DNA from 2 places in the Streptomyces sp. NPDC043870 genome. Region 1 is predicted to be linked to the other one. Evidence: riboswitches for the same ligand, from Rfam matches in the RefSeq annotation. Region 1 holds a riboswitch; the other holds the start of a gene.
What was found. A riboswitch is a leader RNA that binds a small molecule or an ion and turns the genes downstream of it on or off. The one in region 1 is predicted to bind cyclic di-AMP.

Region 1 (7,406 bases):
GGCGCGCGGCGGCGATGACCTCGCCCAGATTGTGCGGCGGCATGTTCGTCGCCATGCCGACCGCGATGCCGGAGGCGCCGTTGACCAGGAGATTCGGGAAGGCCGCGGGCAGCGCGACGGGCTCCCGCTCCTGCCCGTCGTAGTTCGGTGAGAAATCGACCGTGTCCTCGTCGATCGACTCGGTCATCAGGCTCGTCGCGTCGGCCATCCGGCACTCCGTGTACCGCATGGCGGCGGGAGGGTCGTCGTTGCCCAGCGATCCGAAGTTGCCGTGGCCGTCGACCAGCGGAAGGCGCATGGAGAAGGGCTGGGCCATGCGCACCAGCGCGTCGTAGATCGACGCGTCACCGTGCGGGTGGAGCTTGCCCATGACCTCGCCGACGACACGGGCACACTTCACATAGCCCCGGTCGCGGCGCAGCCCCATCTCGTTCATCTGGTACACGATCCGGCGGTGCACCGGCTTCATGCCGTCCCGGGCGTCCGGCAGGGCACGGGAGTAGATCACCGAGTACGCGTACTCGAGGAAGGAGCCCTGCATTTCGTCCACGACGTCGATGTCGAGGATCTTCTCCTCGAAGTCGTCGGGCGGCGGCGTCTTCGTGCTGCGGCGGGCCATCGCTGCTGCGGCTCCTTCACCAACATGATGTACGGGATCTGACGCGGACCATTGTGGACCGTCCCGCTGACAACGCCGACCGCGACCCGGAACAGAGGGCCGACCGCGACCCGGAACAGAGGGCGGAAGCACCAGGAACTTCGCCAGGTGTCAGCACGCTTGCATACAGTGGCAGGACATCCTGCAACGCGATCGAAGGGACGACATGCCCATGGGTCACACGGCCACAGCTGAGGCCGGCTCCGGCGGCCTGACAGCGACCGAGCACCGCCTGGCCAACGGCCTTCGCGTGGTGCTCTCCGAGGACCACCTGACCCCGGTCGCCGCGGTCTGCCTCTGGTACGACGTCGGCTCGCGCCACGAGGTCAGGGGACGTACGGGCCTGGCTCACCTCTTCGAGCACCTGATGTTCCAGGGCTCCGCGCAGGTACCGGGCAACGGCCACTTCGAGCTGGTGCAGGGAGCGGGCGGCTCGCTCAACGGCACCACCAGTTTCGAGCGCACCAACTACTTCGAGACCATGCCCGCCCACCAGCTGGAGCTCGCGCTCTGGCTGGAGGCCGACCGCATGGGCTCGCTGCTCGCCGCGCTGGACGACGAGTCCATGGAGAACCAGCGGGACGTCGTCAAGAACGAGCGCCGCCAGCGCTACGACAACGTTCCGTACGGCACGGCCTTCGAGAAGCTCACCGCGCTCGCCTACCCGGAGGGCCACCCGTACCACCACACCCCGATCGGCTCGATGGCCGACCTGGACGCGGCGACGCTGGAGGACGCGCGGAACTTCTTCCGTACGTACTACGCGCCGAACAACGCGGTGCTCTCGGTCGTCGGCGACATCGACCCGGCGCGGACCCTCGCCTGGATCGAGAAGTACTTCGGCTCCATCCCCATGCACGACGGCAAGCAGCCGCCGCGCGACGGCACGCTGCCCGAGATCATCGGGGAGCAGCTGCGCGAGGAGATCCGCGAGGACGTCCCCGCCCGGGCCCTGATGGCCGCCTACCGGCTGCCCCACGACGGCACGCGCGCGTGCGACGCCGCCGACCTGGCGCTCACCGTGCTCGGCGGAGGCGAGTCGTCCCGGCTCCACAACCGTCTGGTGCGCCACGACCGGACGGCCGTCGCCGCCGGCTTCGGTCTGCTGCGCCTCGCGGGGGCGCCCTCGCTCGGCTGGCTGGATGTGAAGACGTCCGCCGGCGTCGAGGTGCCGGACATCGAGGCCGCCGTCGACGACGAGCTGGCCAGGTTCGCCGCCGAGGGCCCCACCGCCGAGGAGATGGAGCGGGCGCAGGCCCAGCTGGAGCGCGAGTGGCTGGACCGTCTCGGCACGGTCGCGGGCCGCGCCGACGAACTGTGCCGGTACGCCGTGCTCTTCGGCGACCCCCAGCTGGCGCTCAGCGCCGTCCAGCGCGTCCTCGACATCACCGCCGAGGAAGTGCAGGCGGTCGCCAAGGCTCAGCTGCGCCCGGACAACAGGGCGGTGCTCGTGTACGAGCCCGTCCAAGCAGCTGACGCCACCGAGGACAACGACGACGCAGAGGGAGCGGACCAGTGACCGACGCTGCCGTGACCATGGACTTCCATCCGCAGCCGCAGCCCGGCGAGGCCAAGCCGTGGACCTTCCCCGCTCCCGACCGCGGCACGCTCGACAACGGCCTGACCGTTCTGCGCTGCCACCGCCCCGGCCAGCAGGTCGTCGCGGTCGAGATCTTCCTCGACGCTCCCCTGGACGCCGAGCCGGAGGGGCTGGACGGCGTCGCGACGATCATGGCGCGGGCGCTCTCGGAGGGCACCGACAAGCACACGGCGGAGGAGTTCGCCGCGGAGCTGGAGCGGTGCGGCGCCACACTCGACTCGCACGCCGACCACCCGGGCGTCCGGGTCTCCCTCGAGGTGCCGGTCTCCCGGCTCCCCAAGGCCCTCGGCCTGCTCGCCGAGGCGCTGCGCGCGCCGCTCTTCGCCGACAGCGAGGTCGAGCGGCTCGTACGCAACCGGCTGGACGAGATCCCGCACGAGACCGCGAACCCGAGCCGCCGCGCCGCCAAGGAGCTCTCGAAGGAGCTCTTCCCGGCCTCCTCCCGGATGTCGCGGCCCCGCCAGGGCATCGAGGAGACCGTCGAGCGGATCGATTCCGCCGCCGTCCGCGCCTTCTACGAGGCGCACGTCCGGCCCGCCGCGGCCACCGCCGTGATCGTCGGTGACCTCTCCGGTGTCGATCTGGACGCCGTGCTCGCGGACACGCTCGGCGACTGGACCGGTGACGCGGCCGAGAGCCGTCCGGTGCCGCCGATCACCGCCGACGACACGGGCCGCGTCGTCATCGTCGACCGCCCCGGCGCCGTCCAGACGCAGCTGTTGATCGGCCGGATCGGTCCGGACCGTCACGACCAGGTCTGGGCGGCCCAGGTCCTCGGCACGTACTGCCTGGGCGGCACCCTCACCTCGCGCCTGGACCGCGTCCTGCGCGAGGAGAAGGGATACACGTACGGAGTGCGTGCCTTCGGCCAGGTGCTGCGCTCCGGGGCCCCCACGTCCCCGGGAGGGGCCACGGGCGCCGCGATGCTCGCCATCAGCGGCTCCGTCGACACCCCGCACACCGGCCCGGCGCTGGACGACCTCTGGAAGGTGCTGCGCACCCTCGCCGCGGAGGGACTGACGGACGCGGAGCGCGATGTCGCCGTACAGAACCTGGTGGGCGTCGCCCCGCTGAAGTACGAGACGGCGGGATCCGTCGCGGGCACGCTCGCCGACCAGGTCGAGCAGCACCTCCCGGACGACTTCCAGACGCAGTTGTACGCGCGCCTGGCCGAGACCGGCACGGTCGAGGCGACGGCCGCGGCCGTCAGCGCCTTCCCCGTGGACCGGCTCGTCACGGTCCTCGTCGGGGACGCCGCCGAGATCGAGGAGCCGGTCAAGGCCCTCGGAATCGGTGAAGTGACCGTTGTCACGGGCTGATTGACCGCCGGGCGATCCGGCGGACCGGGAAGGCCCCGTTGGCCACGCGCCAACGGGGCCTTCCCCTATGTCCGTTTTATTGGAGAGGTGGGGTGTCTGCCCTGTGGCGTGCACTACAAAACTGCGTGTCTGTTTGGTGATTGAACGAAGATCGGCTTAGCGTCTTTTGCGCTGTCCGCCAGTTGCACCAGCCGCACCCGCGGCATCGGTCAGCCATCGCCGAGTCCCCGTCAGGCGCGAGCCTGGGGAGCCGGGGACCCAAATGTCCCCTGGGGTGAATCGGACGCCTTCGCATCCGTGCGGAGGGGCCCGTAGGAGACCTTCCTGCTCCGAACCCGTCAGCTAACCCGGTAGGCGAGAAGGAAGGAAAGGATCAGCCACTACATGGCGTTCACCCGTGCCACCGGGAAGCATCGTGGTCCGAGCCGGCTGTCGCGCAAGAGCGCGGGTGTCGCATCGGTCGCGGCCCTCGCCACCACCGGCGTCATCGGAACCCTCGCCTCTCCGGCGCTCGCCGCCGACGCGGACAGCTCACCCACCGAGGACACCGGCCTCACCCAGGCCATCGTCGTCGACGACTCGCTCGCCGAGCAGATCGACGCCCAGGCCGCCGCCCAGCAGGAGGAGGCCGCCCTGGCCGCCGCCCAGGCGAAGGCCGAGGCCGAGGCGAAGCGCAAGGCCGAAGCCCGCGCCAAGGAGGCCCGCGAGGCCCGTGAGCGCGCCGCTCGCGAGGCAGAGCGCAAGCGGCTGCTGTCCTACACCCTCCCGGTCGCCGGCTCGTACGTGAGCACGAGCTACCACGCCGGCGGCGGGCAGTGGTCCTCCGGCAGCCACACCGGCGTCGACTTCCACGCCTCGTCCGGCACGCAGGTCGTCGCCGTCGGCATGGGCACGGTCGTGGAGGCCGGCTGGGGTGGCGCGTACGGCAACAACATCGTGATCCGGATGCACGACGGCACGTACACCCAGTACGGCCATCTCTCGTCCATCGGCGTCTCGGTCGGCCAGACCGTCACCCCGGGCCAGCAGATCGGCCTCTCCGGGTCGACCGGCAACTCGTCCGGCCCGCACCTCCACTTCGAGGCCCGCACGAGCCCCGAGTACGGCTCGGACATCGACCCGGTCGCGTATCTGCGTTCGCACGGCGTCAGGGTCTGACCCCTCGGACGACCCCTCGGACGACCCTCGCACACGACGAAGGCCCCGGCTCGGTACGGATCGAGCCGGGGCCTTCGGCGTATTCAGGCCAAAAGATATCCACGGATTCTCGTTTGCCATCCGAAATTCCGGCCCGCTGCAATAGAGTCACTGAACAGGCGTCGCTCGACTGGGTTTCGCGCGAATTAAGGCGGAGGTTCGGTATGCGCATTCCTGCGCGCTCGGTATGCACGGCGATCCGCGACGACATCGTCTCCGGTGTCTTCGAGCGCGGCAGCCGGCTCACCGAGGAGCAGCTGGCGCGCCGCTACGGCGTATCACGCGTCCCCGTGCGTGAGGCGCTGCGCACGCTGGAGTCGGAGGGCTTCGTCGTCACGCGCCGGCACGCGGGCGCGTGTGTCGCCGAGCCCACCGCGCAGGAGGCCGTCGACCTGCTGGAGATCAGGATGCTGCTGGAGCCGCTGGGCGCGGCGCGGGCCGCCCAGCGGCGCACGGAGGCTCATCTCAAGGTATTGCGCGGCCTGGTCAGACTGGGCCAGGAGCGGGCCCGGCGGGGCCAGGGCGAGGATCTGCGCTCGCTCGGCGGGTGGTTCCACGAGACCCTCGCCCAGGCCTCCGGCAGCCCCGGACTCACCGCGCTTCTCACCCAGCTCCGGCACAAGATCGCCTGGATGTACTCCGTCGAGCCGCCCGCCCGGCCGGTCGAGTCCTGGGCCGAGCACGGTGCGATCGTGGACGCGGTGGCGCGCGGCGACGCCGAGCGGGCCCGCGCGCTCACCTCGATGCACGCCGAGCGGGCCACGAGCGCGCACCGGTTGCGCATCCCGGTGGGTGTGAGGGCTTCGCAACATTCCGTAAACACGACAGGTGACTGCAATTAACAGAAGCGTCGTATACAAAGAGCAGCCATTTATGGGCGGGCTGTTCTTCGCTGCCCTGGCGACGAGTGCGCGGATAAACGAAGAAGCCGCGGCCCGATAATTCAGGGCCGCGGCTCCGCCGTGAATTCGAGGGGGACTCAGACGGTCTCGGGGAGTTCCTCGAGACCCTCGGCGACCAGCTTCGCCAAACGGTCCAGGGCGGCGTCCGCGCCGTCTGCGTCCGAGGCGAGCACGATCTCCTCGCCGCCCTGCGCGCCCAGGCCCAGCACGGCGAGCATCGAGGCGGCGTTGACCGGTGCACCGTCGGCCTTGGCGATCGTCACCGGGACGCCGGAGGCCGTGGCGGCACGAACGAAGATGGAGGCGGGGCGGGCGTGCAGGCCCTCGGCCCAGCCGACATTGACGCGGCGCTCAGCCATGGTGTTGCCCTTCGAAGTCTCAGCGGTTGTCTAGACCAGTCTCTCATGGGTTGCGAAGTGCTCTCGAACCGGCCTCGGGTCCGGGTGCACCCGCCGGCCGGCCCTCTGGGGATGCCCCCAGCCTGCCCCGGCGCATCCGGGTTCGCGACCGGTGTCCTGGCCGTACTCTTGCCCCATGCAGACCCCGTCGGATCACGCGTACCCCGACCACTGGGAAGCCGACGTGGTGCTGCGTGACGGTGGCACCGCGCGCATCAGGCCCATCACCACCGAGGATGCCGAGCGGCTGGTCAGCTTCTACGAGCAGGTCTCGGACGAGTCGAAGTACTACCGCTTCTTCGCGCCGTACCCGCGGCTCTCCGCGAAGGACGTGCACCGGTTCACTCACCACGACTACGTGGACCGGGTGGGGCTCGCCGCGACGGTGGGCGGCGAGTTCATCGCGACCGTCCGCTACGACCGCATCAACGCCGACGGCATGCCGGCGTCGGCGCCCGCCGACGAGGCCGAGGTCGCCTTTCTGGTGCAGGACGCCCACCAGGGCAGGGGCGTCGCGTCCACCCTGCTGGAGCACATCGCGGCGGTCGCACGGGAGCGGGGCATCCGGCGGTTCGCGGCGGAGGTGCTGCCCGCGAACAACAAGATGATCAAGGTCTTCACGGATGCCGGGTACACACAGAAGCGGAGTTTCGAGGACGGGTCCGTCCATCTCACACTCGACCTCGAACCGACGGCCAAGTCGCTCGCGGTGCAGCGCGCGCGGGAGCAGCGGGCCGAGGCACGGTCGGTGCAGCGGCTGCTCGCGCCCCGGTCGGTGGCCGTGATCGGGGCAGGCCGCGCGCCCGGCGGAGTGGGCCGTACGGTGCTGCGCAATCTGCTCGATGCCGGGTACACCGGGCGCACGTACGCGGTGAATCGCGCCCTCGCCCCGGACATGAACGAGCTGGACGGTGTGCCCGCCTTCCGTTCGGTCGCGGAGATCGTCGCGGAGACCGGCGAGCCCGTCGACCTCGCGGTCGTCGCCGTACCGGCCGAAGGAGTGCCGGAGGTCGTCGCCGACTGCGGCGAGCACGGGGTGCAGGGCCTGGTCGTGCTGGCCGCCGGGTACGCGGAGAGCGGTGCGCAGGGGCTCGAGCGGCAGCGGGAACTGGTGCGGCAGGCCCGCTCCTACGGAATGCGGATCATCGGGCCCAACGCGTTCGGGATCATCAACACGGCGGACGCGGTCGGGCTGAACGCGTCGCTCGCGCCGGAGAGCCCGGCGCGCGGGCGGATCGGGCTGTTCACCCAGTCCGGTGCGATCGGCATAGCGCTCCTCAGCGGGCTGCACCGACGCGGTGCCGGGCTGTCCTCGTTCATCTCGTCCGGCAA
Region 2 (7,406 bases), on a different contig from region 1:
TCGATGCCGCCGGCCCGGTACTGCGCGGTGGCGAGGGAACCCAGTGCGTTGCGGGAGGCGTTGAGCCGGTCCGTACGCCGTGCCGCCTCGGCCCGCAGCTCGTTCGCCGAGGCCTTTGCCGCGTCGGCCTTCTCCTTCGCGCCGTTGTACTTCTCGGTCGCCTCCTCGGCCTCTTCGTACAGTTTGTCGGCCTTGGCCTTGACCTCGTCCGGGGTGAGGAGCGGTTCGGCGTGCCCGGCCCCCTCGAAGGCGGTGGCGGCTGCCGCGCCGGCGAGCGCGAGGGTGGCGGAGAGGCGGGCGGCGGGGCCGGAGAGCGTGCGCTGCCTGGGTTTGCGGTGCGCTGCCACGAGGGAGCCAGTCCTTCCGTAGGGTCCACCGGTACGGGTACCGGCGGCGGACCGCACAGGGGGGACGGTCCACCGCCGGTCTTTCGGCGGGGGCGACCGGCTGCCGTCCGGGTACGGGACGGTGGTGAGGAGTCGGCCACCTGGGGGAGGACGCTAAACCTCCGGGTTGCGACACGGCGGCGTCCTGACCGGTATTGGTGGGAGATGGACCGGCCGGGGTCACTTTCGGACCGTACGGCTAGGCTCCGGTGCCATGGACGTACTCATCAATGTCTTCGTCGCCCTGCACATCATCGGTATCGCGGCGCTGCTCGGCGGCTTCCTGACCCAGATGAAGGCGATGGGCGAGGGGACGGCGCGCTTCACGCCCGCGATGCTGCACGGTGCGCTTACCATGCTGGTCACGGGCGTGGTGCTGGTGGGGCTGAATCAGGCGGACGACCAGCCGGTGAACAACCTCAAGATCGGCATCAAGCTCGCGGTGCTCGTGGTGATCCTCGCGCTGGTCTACGTCAAGCGGGACGAGGAGAACGTGGACAAGGGGGTGTTCGCGACGGTGGGCGTGCTGACGCTGGCGAACATCTTCATCGCGACGCTGTGGACGTGATGCGGACGGGGGCCCGGGGGGCCCGGGGGTTCCAGGCTCCGCGCCGGTCGGCCGAGCCCGAGCAGCTCATGCCGCGACTCCCCTTGGTCAAAGGCCGGTTGCGGCGTGAGTCCGGCACCGGGCGGCGGCTCCCACCGGCGCGACTTCCGTAAGCACCACTTCCGTAAGCACCGCCTCTGTAAGCACGACTTCGGCAAGCCGGGCTCCCGCAAGCCGGGCTCCCGCAAGCCCGGCTTCCGCAAGTCCGCTCGGCACGCCCTCTAGGCGGGGCGGACGCTCCCGTAGATCGGCATGTAGTAGATCGACTCCTCGCGGACGTTCGTGCCCGGCTTCGGGGCGTGGATCATCATGCCGTCGCCGATGTAGATGCCGACGTGGCTGATGTCGTCGTAGAAGAAGACCAGATCACCCGGGAGGAGATCCTGCGTCGCCACCCGCTGTCCGACCTCCACCTGGTCCCAGGTGGTCCGGGGGAGATCGACACCGGCCGCCTTCCAGGCGGCCTGGGTGAGCCCGGAGCAGTCGTACGAGCTGGGGCCGGTCGCGCCCCAGACGTACGGCTTGCCGATCTGGGCGCGGGCGAAGGAGAGGACCTTCTCGGCCTTGGCCGCGTACGAGTCGGGGGCGGTGCCGGTGCCGGTGCCCGTGCCCGTTCCCGTTCCCGTTCCCGTTCCCGTTCCCGTGTCGGTACCGGTACCGGTACCGGTGCCCGTGTCCTGGTTCTGCTCCTGCTCCTGCTGCGCGCGCTCCTGGCGCAGCCGCTCCGCCTCCGCCTCGGCTTCCGCCTTGGCCTGTGCCTCGGCCTTGCGGCGGGCTTCTTCCTCCCGCTCCCGCTCCAGCGCCTCGAGCCGCGCCTTCTCCTCGGCGGTCAGCTGGGACAGCAGCGCCCGCGCCTCGGCGAGCTTCTTCTGGACGGTCTGCTTGCTCTCACGCAGCGTCTGCTGCGAAGCGGTCAGCGACTCCAGGCTCTTGGTCGCCTGCGCGCGCTGCTTCGCCGCCGCGGCCTGCTGGGTCTCGAAGTCGGCGATGGCGCTGCGCTGCTGGTCGGTCAGCCGGTCCATCAGCTGTGTCTGGTCGAAGTACGCCTGCGGGCTGTCGGCGAAAAGCAGCGCGGCGGTCGGGGCCACCGCACCCGTACGGTACTGGGCGGCCGCGTACGAACCGAGGGCCCGGCGGGACTCGTTGAGGGAGTCCGTGCGCTTGGCGACGTCGTCGAGGATCGTGTCCACCGCGCGGCGCTGCTTCTCGGTGGCCTCCTGCGCCCGGTTGTAGTCCTGGGTCGCGGAGCCCGCCTGCCGGTACAGGTCGTCGACCTTCTTCTGGACCTCTTCGATGCTCGGCTTCGGGTCGGCTGTCGCGTTCTGGGTCGAGAGCAGCGTCACGCCCGCCAGGGCGGCCGTCGTGAATCCGACGGCGGATGAATTCGTGCGAGTGCGGCTGCGCGGCTTGCGATGCGACGCCAAGGCCGGCATCTCCTTCCGTGGACCGCCTACCGGGTTAGCTGTCGGGTTCGGACGGAACGGAAGGCTGTCCTACGGGCCGGGTGGAGTGCGGCCCGATTCACCCCAGTTGTACATGTCTGGTGGGTCCCCGGTTCCGAACTCCCCTGCGGGAGGCCGGATTCGGCGCAGGCTGCCCGATTGGCGTAGGTCGCCGTTGGCAGTACGGGCCGCCTGGGCGAGCACGCTAGCCAAACTGTGGTGCTGCTGTGAAGGACGATGTTCGATATGCCCGATACATTTCCGTGACCTTGGCGTGTCGTGGCCGAGGCGTGACAGTATGTGATCGTTTCCTGTATGCACTCCGACACGGTGCGTGCTGCTGCTCGGGCGCGGCGCGGTACGTGTTGCTCGGGCAAAGGGAGGCGTTGCGCTCGGGCAAGAAGAGGCGTTGCGCCCCCGGCGCGGGGAGGTGTCGCGCTCCGGCGCGGGGAGGCGTTGCGCTCCGGCGCGGTGAGTGTGGTGAAGGCGGCGGCGGGCTGTCAGTGGGGCGGCCTAGACTCATAGAGCGATGAGCAGCCTCTTTGATGACAGCTTCCTGGCGGACCTCCAGCGCACCTCGGCCCCGGAGGAGCACCCGCCGCCCGAGCCCGACGAGCACGACGAGCACCCGCCCCACGAGGAGGTCCCGCACGACCTCTTCGAGGGCGCTTTCGACGCGCCTCCGGCCCGCGACGCGTATTACCGGGACGGGGCGCCGCGCCCTGCCGTGGACCCGGCCGCGCTGCTCGAGGGGCTGAACGAGCAGCAGCGTGCTGCCGTCGTGCACCAGGGCTCGCCGCTGCTCATCGTCGCCGGCGCCGGCTCGGGCAAGACCCGGGTGCTGACCCACCGGATCGCCCACCTGCTGGCGACCCGCCATGTGCATCCCGGCCAGATACTGGCGATCACGTTCACGAACAAGGCCGCGGGCGAGATGAAGGAGCGCGTGGAGCACCTCGTCGGCCCGCGCGCCAACGCCATGTGGGTCTCCACCTTCCACAGCGCCTGCGTCCGCATCCTGCGCCGCGAGAGCAAGAAGCTCGGTTTCACGTCGTCGTTCTCGATCTACGACGCCGCCGACTCCAAGCGGCTGATGGCCCTGGTCTGCCGTGATCTGGACCTCGACCCGAAGCGCTACCCGCCGAAGTCCTTCAGCGCCAAGATCTCGAACCTGAAGAACGAGCTGATCGACGAGGAGACCTTCGCCGACCAGGCCGCCGACGGTTTCGAGAAGACGCTGGCCGAGGCCTACCGGATGTACCAGGCGCGGCTGCGCGAGGCCAACGCGCTGGACTTCGACGACATCATCATGACCACCGTCCATCTGCTCCAGGCGTTCCCGGACGTCGCCGAGCACTACCGGCGCCGGTTCCGCCATGTCCTCGTCGACGAGTACCAGGACACCAACCACGCCCAGTACACGCTGGTCCGCGAGCTGGTCGGGACGGGTTACGAGGACCTGGAGCCGGCCGAGCTGTGCGTCGTGGGCGACGCCGACCAGTCGATCTACGCCTTCCGCGGAGCCACGATCCGCAACATCCTCCAGTTCGAGGAGGACTACCCGGACGCGACGACGATCCTGCTCGAGCAGAACTACCGCTCGACCCAGACGATTCTCTCCGCGGCCAACGCCGTCATCGAGCGCAACGAGAGCCGCCGTCCCAAGAACCTGTGGACGAATGCGGGCGCGGGCGCGCAGATCACCGGCTATGTCGCCGATACCGAGCACGACGAGGCCCAGTTCGTCGCCGACGAGATCGACCGGCTGACGGACGCGGGCAATGCCAAGGCCGGCGATGTAGCGGTCTTCTACCGGACGAACGCGCAGTCCCGTGTCTTCGAAGAGATCTTCATCCGCGTCGGCCTGCCCTACAAGGTCGTCGGCGGCGTGCGCTTCTACGAGCGCAAGGAGGTCCGGGACGTGCTGGCGTATCTGCGGGTCCTGGCCAACCCGGAGGACAACGTCCCGCTGCGCCGGATCCTGAATGTGCCCAAGCGCGGCATCGGCGACCGGGCGGAGGCGATGATCGACGCCCTGGCGCTCAGGGAGAAGATCACCTTCCCGCAGGCGCTGCGCCGCGTCGACGAGGCGTACGGCATGGCGGCCCGCTCCGCCAATGCCGTCAAGCGCTTCAACGCACTGATGGAGGAACTGCGCACGATCGTCGACTCGGGCGCGGGGCCGGCCGTCGTCCTGGAGGCCGTGTTGGAGCGGACCGGATATCTGGCCGAGCTCCAGGCGTCGACCGATCCGCAGGACGAGACGCGCATCGAGAACCTGCAGGAACTTGCCTCGGTGGCCCTGGAGTTCGAGCAGGAGCGCGGGGCCGGGGAGGGCTCCGGCACCCTCGCCGAGTTCCTGGAGAAGGTCGCGCTCGTCGCCGACTCCGACCAGATCCCCGACGAGGACGAGGAAGGCACGGGTGTCATCACGCTGATGACGCTGCACACGGCGAAGGGCCTGGAGTTCCCGGTCGTGTTCCTCACCGGCATGGAGGACGGCGTCTTCCCGCACATGCGCGCGCTCGGCCAGACGAAGGAGCTGGAGGAGGAGCGCCGCCTCGCGTACGTGGGCATCACACGCGCCCGCGAGCGGCTCTATCTGACGCGGTCGTCGATGCGGAGCGCCTGGGGCCAGCCTGCGTACAACCCGCCGTCGCGGTTCCTGGAGGAGATCCCGGACGCGCATCTGCAGTGGAAGCGCACCGGTCCCATGGCGGCGCCCGCCGGCCCGACGTCCGGGATCACGTCTTCGCTCTCGTCGTCCCGGTCGCGCTCCGGCCCCTCGGGCTTCGCCACGCGGCGTACGACGGACAAGCCGGTGATCGCGCTGGCGATCGGGGACCGGGTCACGCACGACCAGTTCGGACTGGGGACCGTGATGGCGGTTACCGGCTCGGGTGCGGACGCACAGGCGACGATCGACTTCGGTGACACCAAACCGAAGCGGCTGCTTCTGCGGTACGCACCGGTCGAAAAGCTTTAAGGAAGCGGTTCGGGGGGCGGGGGCTCGGCTTCCGCCCCGGTGCCACGGGCAGGTGCGCGAGCCGGAGCCGGAGCCGGAGCCGGACTCGGACCGCGGTGCGGCCCGGACGGGCCCTAGGTCGGGCTGAGGCCGTGGCTGCGCAGCCACGACAGCGGGTCGATCGCGGACCCGCCGCCCGGCCGGACCTCGAAGTGCAGGTGCGGGCCGGTGGAGTTGCCCGAGTTGCCCGAGTACGCAATGACCTCGCCGGCCTTGACCGATCCCGAGCGGATCTTGGTGCTGCTGAGGTGGCAGTACCAGGTCTCCGTGCCGTCGGCGGCGGTCACGATCGCCATGTTCCCGTACGCACTGTTCCACTGGGTGCGCACGGTGCCGTCCGTCGCGGCCATCACCGGCGTCCCGTACGAGACGGGGAAGTCGATACCGGTGTGCATGGACATCCAGTTGACGCCCGCCTGGCCGTAGTAAGCACTCAGCCCGTGCTGAGCGACCGGCAGCGCGAACTTGGGTCGCAGTGCCTCGCGTCGGGCGGCCTCCGCCTCGCGCTTCTTGCGCTCGGCCTCCTGGCGCTCCTTCAGGTCGATGCGCTCCTGTGTGCGGCTGGCGCGGTCACCGAAGTCGCGGGCGTCGGCGCTGAGCGCCGCGAGCTGGGTGTCGAGCTTGTTGTTCGCGGCGACGGGCTTCACGGACGACGGATCGGCGGCCGTGACCGCGGTGTCGGCGTCCTTCGTCTCGCCGCCGGTGAGCCCACCGACCGAGGCGGCGGCGACACCGGCGACGCCCATCACGCAGGCGGACGGTACGGCGACGGTGAGGAGCGCGGAGCGCTTGGCGGGGGTGCGGCGACGTCCGCGGCTGCCGCCGGCCCGGCGTACGGGGCGGACCGGTACGGCGGCGGGGGAGAGGATGACGGCGGGCGCGGTAGCGGTGTCGGCGTCGGCGACAAGCTCGGAGTCGGAGTCGTAGTCGGCGTGGTCGCCCTCGGACTCGTAGTCGTAGTCGGCGGCGTGGTCGCCCTCGGGCTCGTAGTCGTAGTCCGAACCGGTCGCGGCCGCGGTGTCGGCGTCGAACTCGTCCGCGGGGGAGAACTGTTCAGGGATGACGGCCTCGGTGAGGTCCTGGTGGCCGTCGTACACGGGATACTCGGCGTACTCCGCAGACTCTGTGTGCTCTGCGTGTTCCGTGTGGTCGAGGTGCTGCTCCGCGTACCCGATGTGCTCGGCGTACTGCTGGGTGTCGACGTACTGCGGATACGCGGCCGTGGCTTCCGCCGGGACCTCCGCGCCGGAGTTCCAGGCGGTGGCGTCATACGCGCCCGTTTCGTACGCCGATGCCGTGCCGTACCCGGCCGCCGGCCACTGGCCGGTCGTGTCGTACGCGAAGGTGGCCGCGGCCGTTTCGTACTGCCCTGTCGCGAACTGCCCTGCCTGGTTCCAGGCGTTGGCGTCCCACTGGCCCGTGGCGTCGTAGTGGGTGGTGTCGTACTGCTGCGGGTATGCCTGCTGGTGCGCCTGCGCGCCGAAGGTGTCGTAACCCGTACCCGTACCCGTACCCGTACCCGTCGCGGAGCCCGTGTTCCACTGCGTCGCGTCGTACTGCCCGCTATGTCCGCTGTGTCCCGCTTCGTAACTGCCCGGCAGGGCGCCGAAGAGCGGGTCGGTGTCGAAGCTGCCGGTGGCGTACGCGTCGTACCCGGCGTTGGGGTGCTGGTCGTTCACCAACTTCTCTCTCGCCTCGGCAGCAGGACCAGGATCTGGGGGCCACCCCACGGCGGGGGTCCCAGAGGCAAAGCAGTGGCGCGACTGTACCCGGCGGTATGCGACGCCGACAATCTTCGGCAGGTTTTGAAGGGACGGGAAACGGGCATTCGGCCGCCTTTCGGCGGACTGCGGGCACAGCTTTGGCCTTACGTTCGACTGTTGTTCGACTTCAGGCAACCGAAACGGCGCCCGAGGCTCCGGCGTCCGAGTCGGACGATTCGAGCG

Region 2: linked by a shared signal. The riboswitch ahead of AC0699_RS03590 (C40 family peptidase) and the one ahead of AC0699_RS20925 (M23 family metallopeptidase) in region 1 are both predicted to bind cyclic di-AMP.

What each region holds. Positions count from the first base shown of each region.
Region 1 covers NZ_JBWKDT010000016.1:73,826-81,231, forward strand. Annotated here, with positions in the region: gene AC0699_RS20910 (DNA gyrase/topoisomerase IV subunit A) at 1-619, opposite strand, end outside; gene AC0699_RS20915 (M16 family metallopeptidase) at 831-2,177, shown strand; gene AC0699_RS20920 (M16 family metallopeptidase) at 2,195-3,577, shown strand; cyclic di-AMP (ydaO/yuaA leader) riboswitch at 3,785-3,948, shown strand; gene AC0699_RS20925 (M23 family metallopeptidase) at 3,962-4,735, shown strand; gene AC0699_RS20930 (GntR family transcriptional regulator) at 4,939-5,616, shown strand; gene AC0699_RS20935 (HPr family phosphocarrier protein) at 5,754-6,035, opposite strand; gene AC0699_RS20940 (bifunctional acetate--CoA ligase family protein/GNAT family N-acetyltransferase) at 6,211-7,406, shown strand, end outside.
Region 2 covers NZ_JBWKDT010000002.1:246,993-254,398, forward strand. Annotated here, with positions in the region: gene AC0699_RS03575 (C40 family peptidase) at 1-347, opposite strand, end outside; gene AC0699_RS03580 (hypothetical protein) at 601-954, shown strand; gene AC0699_RS03585 (pentapeptide repeat-containing protein) at 1,042-1,209, opposite strand; gene AC0699_RS03590 (C40 family peptidase) at 1,215-2,426, opposite strand; cyclic di-AMP (ydaO/yuaA leader) riboswitch at 2,425-2,592, opposite strand; gene pcrA (DNA helicase PcrA) at 2,965-5,421, shown strand; gene AC0699_RS03600 (M23 family metallopeptidase) at 5,535-7,139, opposite strand; gene AC0699_RS03605 (esterase/lipase family protein) at 7,351-7,406, opposite strand, start outside.